One region of the Gordonia jacobaea genome, then DNA from elsewhere that is predicted to be linked to it. Evidence: riboswitches for the same ligand, from Rfam matches in the RefSeq annotation. Region 1 holds a riboswitch; the other holds the start of a gene.
The links. Region 1 has a riboswitch for cyclic di-AMP ahead of ACRVY7_RS20145 (C40 family peptidase). Riboswitches for the same ligand answer to the same signal wherever they lie in the genome.
Positions count from the first base shown of each region.

Region 2: it holds a riboswitch for cyclic di-AMP, as region 1 does, so the genes downstream of both, ACRVY7_RS03275 (transglycosylase family protein) here and ACRVY7_RS20145 (C40 family peptidase) in region 1, are expected to answer to the same signal.

Region 1 covers NZ_CBDRLS010000006.1:216,587-221,940, forward strand. Annotated here, with positions in the region: gene ACRVY7_RS20130 (glycosyltransferase family 4 protein) at 1-389, opposite strand, end outside; gene ACRVY7_RS20135 (peptidase MA family metallohydrolase) at 402-1,895, opposite strand; gene ACRVY7_RS20140 (C40 family peptidase) at 1,908-2,987, opposite strand; gene ACRVY7_RS20145 (C40 family peptidase) at 3,142-3,843, opposite strand; cyclic di-AMP (ydaO/yuaA leader) riboswitch at 3,859-4,043, opposite strand; gene ACRVY7_RS20150 (DEDD exonuclease domain-containing protein) at 4,702-5,354, shown strand, end outside.
Region 2 covers NZ_CBDRLS010000001.1:714,708-720,061, forward strand. Annotated here, with positions in the region: gene ACRVY7_RS03250 (cold-shock protein) at 1-112, opposite strand, end outside; gene ACRVY7_RS03255 (hypothetical protein) at 353-562, shown strand; gene ACRVY7_RS03260 (flavin reductase family protein) at 559-1,122, shown strand; gene moaA (GTP 3',8-cyclase MoaA) at 1,119-2,204, shown strand; gene ACRVY7_RS03270 (MoaD/ThiS family protein) at 2,213-2,461, shown strand; cyclic di-AMP (ydaO/yuaA leader) riboswitch at 2,721-2,901, shown strand; gene ACRVY7_RS03275 (transglycosylase family protein) at 2,909-3,556, shown strand; gene ACRVY7_RS03280 (molybdenum cofactor biosynthesis protein MoaE) at 3,679-4,122, opposite strand; gene ACRVY7_RS03285 (MogA/MoaB family molybdenum cofactor biosynthesis protein) at 4,119-4,616, opposite strand; gene moaC (cyclic pyranopterin monophosphate synthase MoaC) at 4,609-5,145, opposite strand; gene ACRVY7_RS03295 (hypothetical protein) at 5,164-5,354, opposite strand, start outside.

The sequences.
Region 1 (5,354 bases):
CGCAGCACTTGTCGGGCACCCGGCAGCATCGACCACCCCACCTCGTGGCCGTGGGTGCAGGCGATGACGCGCTGGGCGCCCGCCCTTCGCATCGTGGGTGCCATCACCGCGAGCGGCGCCGCGGCACCGAACCACACGGTCTCGATACCCTCGCTACGGATGATCTCGGCGGCGCGACGCGCAACGAATGGCGTGGGCAACATCAGCGTCGTCCGGTGCCGATGGACGCGATACGGTTGTCGCGCATCGAATTCCACGCTGCCCTTCCATCGGGGCGCGTAGACAACGATATCCTCGGGCGGCAACCTGTCGACGAGATTCTGCAGATACGACTGAATCCCACCAGCCCGCGGCGGAAAGTCGTTGGTCACCAACAGGGTTCGACGCACGGACCGTACTCCTTATCCCGGAACCTGTTCCGCGAGCCATCTGCGCCAGTCGGCGATCAGACGGTTGCGATCGACACCGAGAGCAGTTGCGATCGCGTTGTCCTGCCTGCCGACATCTCCCGACGCCGCCACCCCGCGATAGAGGGCCTTCAGACGTGTTTCACCGTAGCGGTCGGCGACGTAGGCCGCGAGCGCCCACGCGGACTGGTATGCGAGAGCCGATTTGTCTGTCGCCACACCGAAATCCTGATCCGACGGCAGCGCGTCGGGACTCTGCCCGGCGCGCACCTGCGCGGCGAGATCCGGTGCGGCGTCGTCGAGGCGCACGTAGGTTCCCTTGCGGCCGACGTACTCGGCAACACCCTCGGTGATCCACAGCGGCGCATCCTTCGCGGTCACCGAGCGCGCCGCGACGTGGGTGAGTTCGTGCCGCAGCACCACCGCAAGCGCGGGCGCGGGTAGGTCGTTGGCAGACGGAGCGAGGACGACGCGCTGACCGATCACCGTGTCACCCTCGACGCGATCGAACACGGTGGCCGCAGCGGCGGCAGAGGTATCGGTCGCAGAACTGTGCGCTATCGCGGAAAACTCGTCCGGTGTCGCGGTTGCGACCACGACGGCGCGTCGCGGCCACTCCGAACCCCAGAAGGCGGTGACGGCCGATACCGCCTGACGCAGCGAGCTTCGCGTCCGATCCACGATGACGTCGGTACCCGGATACGACACCACCGTCGACGGCCCTCCCCCGGTGAGCACGTCCGTGGCCTCGAGACCCGGCAGGTCCCAGAGCTGGGTTGCCGGGGCGTCGTCACCGAGAAGCGTTGCGTCGCCGACCAATTTCCACCCATCGCCGTATCGCGCCACCACAAGTTCGCGATCAAGCGTGACCGTCGGCTCGTCGACTCCCGGCGTATTGGCACCGCCGAGCGCATACCGCAGCTGCACCGGCGCGACCCACGAGTCGGTGCTGCCCTGCGATTCGAGTCGAGCAGCAACCTCTGCGGGCACCTGGGTCTCGGCGCCCTGCGTCGACGCGAGTTGGTAGCCGAACTCCTTGAGCTTCAGTGTGGTTCCGCGCGCGGGCACAGCCGTGGTCGGTGAGGACGGCGACTGCGAGAATGGCGACGGCGAGTTTGCCGACGGCGGCGACGCTGCGGCCGAGGACGCGGTGGAGGTGCCCGTTCCGGAGAAATCCCGTCCGGACAGGTTCTGGGCCGCGACGGTCAGGGAGTCGCGGAACGTCGGGGGCGTCGATGCGTCGAGGAGCGAGTCGAGGCGAGCGCGATCGCCATCCGTCACAGCGCGGGTGAGGTCGTCGAGGAGTTGCGCGACGCCCTCCGACCGCTCCTGCAGATAGACGTTGGGATTCGTGGTCGTCGTCGTGACAGACGACGAGGTCGCCTGCCGCGGTTGATCATCCGACGAGCAGGCCGACGCACCCACTGCGAGTGTCGCGGCAGCGAGAAGCACACATGCGACGCGCGCGGCCGAGGCCTCAGCGTGCACGCTGTCCGCGCATCAGGCGTATCGCCGCGCGGCCGCGAACGGCCCGGCCTGGTCGATCGGTACCACCTTGACGGGCACACCGAATGTCGACGCGTGGATCACGTAACCGTCGCCGACATACATGCCGACGTGATGGGCGTCCGGGTAGTAGATGATCAGGTCGCCTGGCTGCAGATTGCCGCGGTCGACAGCCGTTCCCGAGCCCATCTGTGCCTCGCTCGAGCGCGGAAGCGTCTTGCCGGCCTGTTGGTAGGCCCACACCATCAGCCCGGAGCAGTCGAAGGAGTCGGGTCCGGTGGCACCCCAGACGTAGGGATCTCCGATGCGGGTCAGCGCCGCCTGCACGGCCGCGAGAGCGGCGGACGTACCCTTCGGCACGGCACGGGGGTCGAAATCGAATTTGGGGCCGCGAAGTGCGCCGAGTTGCTTGCCGGTCATCGACTCGTACACGGCACGCACCTGAACCGCCTGGAGCTGCAGGTTGGCCTGCTTGGCCTGGAGGTCGCCGCGTACGCGCTCGGCGGCCGACACGGCGGTCGTCGCCTCCGCGGCGGTGCGATCGGCCTTCGCCTTCGCCGCTGCCATCTGGGCGCGAGCCTTCTTGAGGCCCTTGAGATCTGCCGACGCCTGGCGCGAGATCACCTCGAGGCCCGACATCTGGTCGAGCAACGACTGCGGTGAGTCGCTGACGAGCACCGCGTAGAGACGGTTGACCCGGGCACCCTTGTAGCTGGCGCGGACAATCGTGTCGACGCGCTTCTGGTACGAACCCAGCGTCTTCCGCGAGGTTTCGAGGCCCTTCTGGGCCTCGGTCGAGTCTTTACGGGCAGCGGTCACGATGCCGCGCTGCTTGTCGTACTCGATCTGGGCGTTGTGCATCGCTTCCGACGACTTCTCGGCGTCGGTGCTCAGCTTCTTGTACTGAGTGAGGAGTTGGTCGGGTGTGCGCGTCGGTTCCGCGCTCGACGGACCCGCTATCGCCATCGAGAAGACTTGTGCGACAGCGACGATCATCGCCGTCACGACAACGACGAATGCCGCCCGTGATCGATGCGCCATTGCCTGCGATCCCGCAACCACTTCTGTGTTCACTCCCCTCACCACATGCAGCGACCGGCCTCCACGTGGCAGACCGGTGCACCGCGCTCCACCCTAACGTGAGCGTTGCGGCGGCTACTGCCGGTCGGGCGGATCACGCGTCAACGCGTGATCTGCCCGCCGTCACGAACTCTGTCGATCTCGTCGCTCAGTAGCGACGGATACCGACCAAGCTCCAATTCTTCACGACGTCCTTCTTCACGGGGACGCCGTAGGTCGATGCGTGGATGAACTGTCCGTTGCCGATGTAGAGGCCAACGTGTCCGCCACCGTTGAACACCAGGATGTCGCCGGGCTTCGCGTTCGCCAGCGAGGCGACCGCGGTGCCACCGCCGAGCTGTCCGTAGCTGTCGCGCGGAATCGTCAGGCCTGCCTGACGGAAGGCCCAACTGGTGAGGCCGGAGCAATCGAAGGCGTTGGGTCCGGAAGCACCGTACGAGTAGGGGGCGCCGATCTTGGTCTCAGCGGCGCGCACGGCCTTCTCGCCTGCGGTCTGCGTCGGGGCGAGCAGCGGAGCTCCGCCACGCGGCCGAAGTTGCTGTGGGATCTGGTTGTCGCTGATACCCGGAAGCGTGAACTTGCCGACGTTGGGGATCTCGACTGTGGCGTCGGGCGACTTCGCGACATCCTGCTTCTTGACGACCGGCGCCTTCTGCTGCTGGAACTGTGCCGGAATCTGCTTGGTGTCGACGCCGGGAAGTTCGAACGTGCCGACGTTGGGCACGGTGACCGGCGCGGCCAGAGCGGGACCAGCGACAGCGGCAAGCGAGCCGAACGTGATCGACCCGGCGATTACCGCCTTCTTTGCGACCTTGCCGCGGTCGGGCTGTTCCAAACGATGTTTGGCCACGAAGGGTGTTCTCCTTTGTTCTCCCTCTACCGCCGACCGGGTTAGCTGTCGGATTCGGGCCGGAAGAAATGGCCCTACGCGCATGCGATTCGAGTGCGAACACCCGGATCGAGAGCGCGATTCACCCCCATTCGGAAAGCTCCGAAAAAATGAGTGGTTCCCCGGTACGCCGAGACTCGTAGCCTCGGCGATTGAGCGGTGACCCCTGCGAACCTCTCCTGTTGGAGCGGGACGCTTCGCAAAGGTCTCGGAAAGGTTACGAAACCGGATGCGTGTCTGTCCACTAACCGACAAACAGCGTGTTCGACCTCCGCACCCTAGCCGGCACGCAATGTCGGCGATTCGGACGACGAACTGGCCGCTTGAACTGCGCAGATGCTTGCTCTTGCAGATCGTGCATCGACGTTGGAGGCCATTGCAGCGCCCGTGAATGTATCTATGGCGGCGTGGATCTCGGCGTCGTTATCTCGGGTGCCGGTGGGCCACCCTCGTCGCCACCCGGCGCTGCCATCCTGGCTGTTCAGCGGGCCGAAAAGCACTGTCATCACACAGCCGTCGCAGGCGTGTTCACGACCGGGGCAGGTGCTGCAATCGATGTCCATGATGTGATCTCCGTCTCAGTGGTGTGAAATCCTCGGGATGCGCATGTCGCCGGGAGGCTTCCCCTCCTCCCGGCGGCGACGCGCACCACTGCCTCCTTCTCACCGCGAGACTAGGCACCCCCACCGACAAGTCCGGCCGACCGAGTCGCGGAGGCCCGGGACCCGAAACCAGTTGGCGACGAATCGCCACATCCGGAACACACGCCTCACCAGCAACGAATCAGCGGTGTCGGTGGTTCGAACTATTGTTCGCGACGTGACATCCAGTGGCGATCAGCTCTCGTTCTCAGACCTCGCGAGCGCCGACCTCGAGAGCACTCTCGACAACGAGTTCTCTGATCGGTCCCTGTTCGACACCACGCTCGTCGTCGTCGACCTCGAGACAACCGGCGGCAGTGCCGCCAACGACCGCATCACCGAGATCGGCGCGGTGAAGATTCGGGGCGGCGAGGTACTCGGCGAGTTCGCGACACTCGTCGATCCGGGACTCCCGATTCCACCGCAGATCGTCGCGCTCACCGGGATCACCGAGGCGATGGTCTACGACGCGCCACGCATCGACGAGGTCTTGCCGTCGTTCATCGAGTTCGCGCGCGGATCGATTCTCGTCGCGCACAACGCCCGGTTCGACATGTCGTTCCTGCGGCAGAACGCGCTGCGCCTACACCTGCAGTGGCCGTTCAGTGCAACGCTGTGCACGGTCACCATGGCAAGACGCATCCTCGGACGCGACGAGGCGCCGACGGTGCGCCTGTCGGCTCTGGCCGATCTGTTCGACGTCACCGTCCGCCCGACGCACCGCGCTCTCGACGATGCCCGCGCGACCGTCGAGGTCTTTCACCACCTTCTCGAACGCGTCGGGAATCAGGGCGTACAGAGCTATCGCGAACTCACCCGCTACCTGCCACG
Region 2 (5,354 bases), on a different contig from region 1:
CGACGCCTTCGGGCAGCGCGGACGAGCGGACATAGACGTCCTCCCCGCTCTCCTGAGCAAGAAAGCCGAAGCCCTTCTCCGCGTCGTACCACTTCACCTTGCCGGTCGGCACTGTGCTCACCCTCATCTTCGCTCGGTCTCACCACCGCGGTCATCTACCGCAGCGGGTCTTGCCGTAACAACTGGCTTCTCGTTCACAACAGTTGCCCTGTCACAGCAAAAGACGCCCAACCCACGACAATCAGATGAGCAGGGCGCCTGGTTACCCACCATTCTAGCCAATGGCCTGCTGCACAGTCACCTCACATTCGGTCCGGAGCAGCGACTCTCGAATGTGTTCTACCGTTGAGGTATGCAGAAGAAATCGTCCACGGCTCTTCTCGTCCTCGCGGGGATCGTGTTCGGCGTCGGAATTGTCGCGCTGATCGTGCTGTTCGTGATGCCTGCCGTCGATGATGGCGGTACCGCTCCCACATGGGTCTACCTGCTGGCGATGTGCACTCCGATCGGTTTCCTCCTCGGCATCGTCTACGCGCTCCGCTCCGGGCGGCGCGTGAAATGACGAGTCAGGGCGACGCGAGCCGCAGTGCGTTCGGTGCTCTGTCGCCGGTGTCCGAGCCCGGCGCACTCAAGCGTGCATACAGCTGCTTTCCCACCGGAGTTGTCGCGGTGTGTTGCCTCGGCACCGCCGACGCCCCGCTCGGCATGGCGGCGTCGGCGTTCACGACAGTCTCACTCGACCCACCACTGGTCTCGGTCTGCGTACAGAACACCTCGACGACGTGGCCGCGGCTGCGCGAGGCACCCGCGCTCGGCGTGAGCGTGTTCTCGCACACGCAGTCGGCGCTGTGTCGTCAACTCGCCGGGCCCGCTGAACATCGATTCGACGGCACCACCCCGCAGGCCACAGACGACGGCGCGCTGTTCCTGCCCGACTCCGCGGCGCAACTGTCCTGCCACATTCACAGCGAGGTACCCGCAGGCGATCACACCGTCGTGTTGCTGCAGATAGACGCACTCGACTGCGATCCGGACGTCGAACCGCTCGTCTTTCACGCCAGCACGTTCCGTGCGCTCGAAGCACGCCCGCGACTGCAACCGACGACGACCGGGCCGACATGAGCATCATCGACCTCGGACTTCCGATCACCCCGCGCTCCACACGCGACGACGCGCCGTCGTCGGGGCCATTGCTCGACACGTTCGGTCGCGTTGCCTCTGATCTGCGGGTATCGGTGACCGACCGCTGCAATCTGCGCTGTACCTACTGCATGCCTGCCGAAGGTCTGGACTGGTTGCCGTCCGAGGATCTGTTGACCACCGACGAGTTCGTGCGGGTGCTCACCGTCGCCGTGCGCGACCTCGGTATCCGACGCATCCGCTTCACCGGCGGCGAACCGCTGCTGCGCCGCGACCTCGAGGAATTGATCGCCGCGGCGTCGAACATGCCCGAAGCGCCGGAACTCGCGCTGACCACCAACGGTCTGGGGCTGCGACACCGCGCACGAGCACTGGCCGACGCGGGCCTGCATCGCATCAACGTCTCGCTCGACACCATCGACCCCGCCCGCTTCGCGCAGATCACTCGCCGTGACCGGCTCTCCGACGTACTCGACGGGCTCGCCGCAGCCCGCGACGCGGGACTCCAGCCGGTCAAGGTCAACGCGGTCGTGCCGAACCGTGACGACCTCGCGGGCCTACCGGACCTACTGCGGTTCTGCCTCGACGAGGGCTACCAGCTGCGCATCATCGAACAGATGCCGCTCGACGCCGATCACCGGTGGGACCGCGGCGCGATGGTCACGGCGGACGAGATCCTCACGACGCTGCGTCGGACGTTTGATCTCGATCCCGATCCCCGCCCGCGCGGCGGGGCACCGGCGGCCACGTGGCTCGTGCGGGGGCACACCGACCCGACGGGACAGACAGCCCGCGTCGGGGTGATCGCGTCGGTGACGCGGCCATTCTGCGGTGACTGCGACCGCACCCGACTGACCGCCGACGGCGCCCTGCGCAACTGCTTGTTCGCCGACGCCGAGACGTCACTGATGCCCGCGCTGCGCGGTGGGCTCAGCGCAACCGCCCTCGACGCCGAGATCGCGCGACGCTGGCGCGGTGACATGTGGCACAAGGCCGCGGGACATGCGGTGAACACCACGGACTTTCGTCAACCCGACCGCCCGATGTCGGCCATCGGAGGGTGAGCGACTCGATGACGCTGACCGTTCGGTTCTTCGCGGCCGCACGTGCCGCCGCGGGCACCGATCTGACCGAGATCGACGTGCCGGCCGACGCGACGCTCGGCGACCTCGAACGCGCCCTGGTTGTCGACCACCCCGACCTCACGCGCGTGCTCGCCCGGTGCTCATATCTGCGGGACGCGATCGCCGTCTGCGACCGCACGACACCTCTCGGCGACTGCGAGACGATCGACGTTCTACCGCCATTTGCCGGCGGCTGAGACGTTCGACGCCATGTGACCTTAGTCACATAACGAGCCGATAACGGGATGGACACGAACCGACCATCGTCGGGTTGAGCAGCGATGACGACGAAATTGGGTCCAAAGTCCCACGCGCAGCCCAAAAAACAACTTGCGGACGAGGGTGATTCAGCGGCGCATCCGTCGTACTGTACGAACAGTCTCCTCCAGGGAGATCACAGGACAGCCAAAAGAACACAACATTCGACCGGGCGCGCCAAGCCTCGTTCCCCCGATCGAATGACGAACAACAAACTCAGGAACGAGGACGGGGGACCCAACATCTCCGACGGAGATACGGACATCCAGACCCGGATGCCCTTGGGGTTAAGTCCACCGGCCGCCACGGCGACCACGGACCGAGCAACCTCTCGTTCGAACCCGACAGCTGACTTCGTAGGCGCGTGGAGAGAGGAAAGAAAACTCATGGCCGGACGTCATCGCAAGTCGACGACCAACACGACCACCAAGACCTTCGCGAAGGTCGCCCTCACCGGCGCAGTACTCGGCGGCGGAGCCGCTCTGCTCGGCACCGGTTCAGCGCACGCAGCCTCCGACTCCGAGTGGGACCAGGTCGCACAGTGCGAGTCCGGCGGCAACTGGGCCATCAACACCGGAAACGGCTACCAGGGCGGACTGCAGTTCAGCCCGAGCACCTGGGCGGGCCACGGTGGCACCGCATACGCACCGAGCGCCGATCAGGCCTCCAAGGAGCAGCAGATCGCCGTTGCAGAGCGCGTGCTGGCATCGCAGGGCAAGGGCGCTTGGCCGGTGTGTGGCACCGGACTGTCGGGCTCGACCCCGCGCACCGCTCCCACCGACTCGCCCAAGCCGCTGCAGGCCCCCAAGCCTGAGGTGAAGCCCGAGGCGCAGCCGCAGACCCCGCTGGAGAAGACTCCCGAGGCCAAGAGCACCGATGACGTCAAGGGCCAGGTCGACGGCGCGCTCGACGCCGCCAACGTCAGCCCCGAGGTCAAGAACCTCTGGAAGGCAGCCAAGGACAGCGGCTACCAGCTCACCCCGGACCAGCTGAAGATCTACAACCAGAACAAGGGCCTGATCCCGCTCCCCTGAGCGATCTCGCCCGAGTCCCGGCTGCACTGACCGCCGGAACCCGAGACGAAGGGCCCCGCACGACGCCATAACGGCCGTGCGGGGTCCTTTTCCAATCTCTAGGCGGAGCCGACTTCCAATCTCTAGGCCGAGCCGACCCATTCGTCGGAGCCGTCGGCGAACACCTGGTGCTTCCACACGGGCAGGCGGGCCTTGACCTCGTCGACGAGGCGCGCGCACAGCTCGAATGCGGGCGCCCGATGGTCGGCCGCCACGGCGACGACGAAAGCCACGTCGCCGACGTCGAGGTCACCCACGCGATGCGACACGGCCACAGCGCGCACTCCCGCGACCGACGCCGACACCTCGGCGACCACCTCGGCGAGCACCTCGGGTGCGCTCGGATGCGACGAGTACGACAGCTTGGTCACCGCCGACGCGTGATCTCCGTCGTGATTGCGCACCGCGCCTGCGAACCCGACGACCGCGCCGGCCGAGCCTGCAGCGGCGTCGGTGACGAGTTGTTCGTGAGACGGAAGGTCGATGGGGTCGGCGGCGAGAGCGGCCTTAACGACTCGCACGGTCATTCGTCGCTCCGCGGGTGATCGCCACCGCGGAGCTGGTCGAGCGCGTGGTCGATGACGCCGTCGAGTACGTCGAGACCGTCGCGGACTCCGCCGGTCGACCCCGGCAGGTTGATGACGAGCGTGCGGCCGGCCACGCCTGCGACACCGCGCGAGAGGATCGCCGTGGGCACCGTCGGAAGTCCCGAGCTGCGAATCGCGTCGGCAAGACCCGGGATCTCGACGTCGAGCAGTGCTCGCGTCTCCTCCGGGGTGCGGTCGGTGGGGGTGAGACCCGTTCCGCCCGTGGTGATCACGAGCGCGTCGGAGGCGTAGATCCCGGCGCGGATCGCGTCGCCGACCGGTGCGCCATCTGCGACGACGTCGACCTCGTCGACGACGAATCCGCGGGCGGTGAGCCACTCCGCGATGATCGGGCCGCTGCGGTCGACGTAGAGGCCGCGGCTAGCGCGTGTCGACGCCACGACGACGCGGGCCACGAGCTTCTCGTCAGTCATTTTTCTCGTCTGTCGCTCGGGCGCGAGTCCAGGTTCCCGACCGGCCGCCCGATTTCTCGAGAAGTCGGATCTCCCCCGTGCTGGCGCGTCGATCGACGGCCTTGGTCATGTCGTGCAGGGTCAGTCCTGCGATTGCGACCGCCGTGAGCGCTTCCATCTCGACGCCGGTCTTCCCGGCTGTCTCGACGGTGGCCACGATGTCGATGTGATCGTCGGCGACGGTGAAGTCGACGTCGACCGCCGACAGCGCCAACTGGTGGCACAGCGGAATGAGTGCGTCGGTGCGTTTGGCCGCCATGATTCCTGCGATGCGGGCGGTGGCCAAAACGTCGCCCTTGGGCAGCGCGGAATCGCGCAATAGGTCGATGACCTCGGTGGTCGTGTGAAAGGTACCTGCGGCGACAGCGCGTCGTCGCGTCGTGGTCTTGTCGCCGACGTCGACCATCCGCGCAGCACCCGTCGAGTCGAGGTGCGAAAGACGAGAGGGATTCGACGTCTGGTCTTGGCTGCTCGCGTGCCGGGGAGGCATCAGGTCGACGTCACGTCGTCAGCGATTGACGACAGTCTTCGGTTGGACGTAGTTGACCTTGTCGGCAGGTAGCGGGAACTCGACATCGCCGAACGGCGAGAGTGCGCCGGGGATCTCCGCCGCGAACTCCGAGACCGCGTGGTCGGGGACGCTGCCGTCGTCATGACGAGGCCAGCCGTTGTCGACGTAATGGTTCTTCTTTTCCTTCT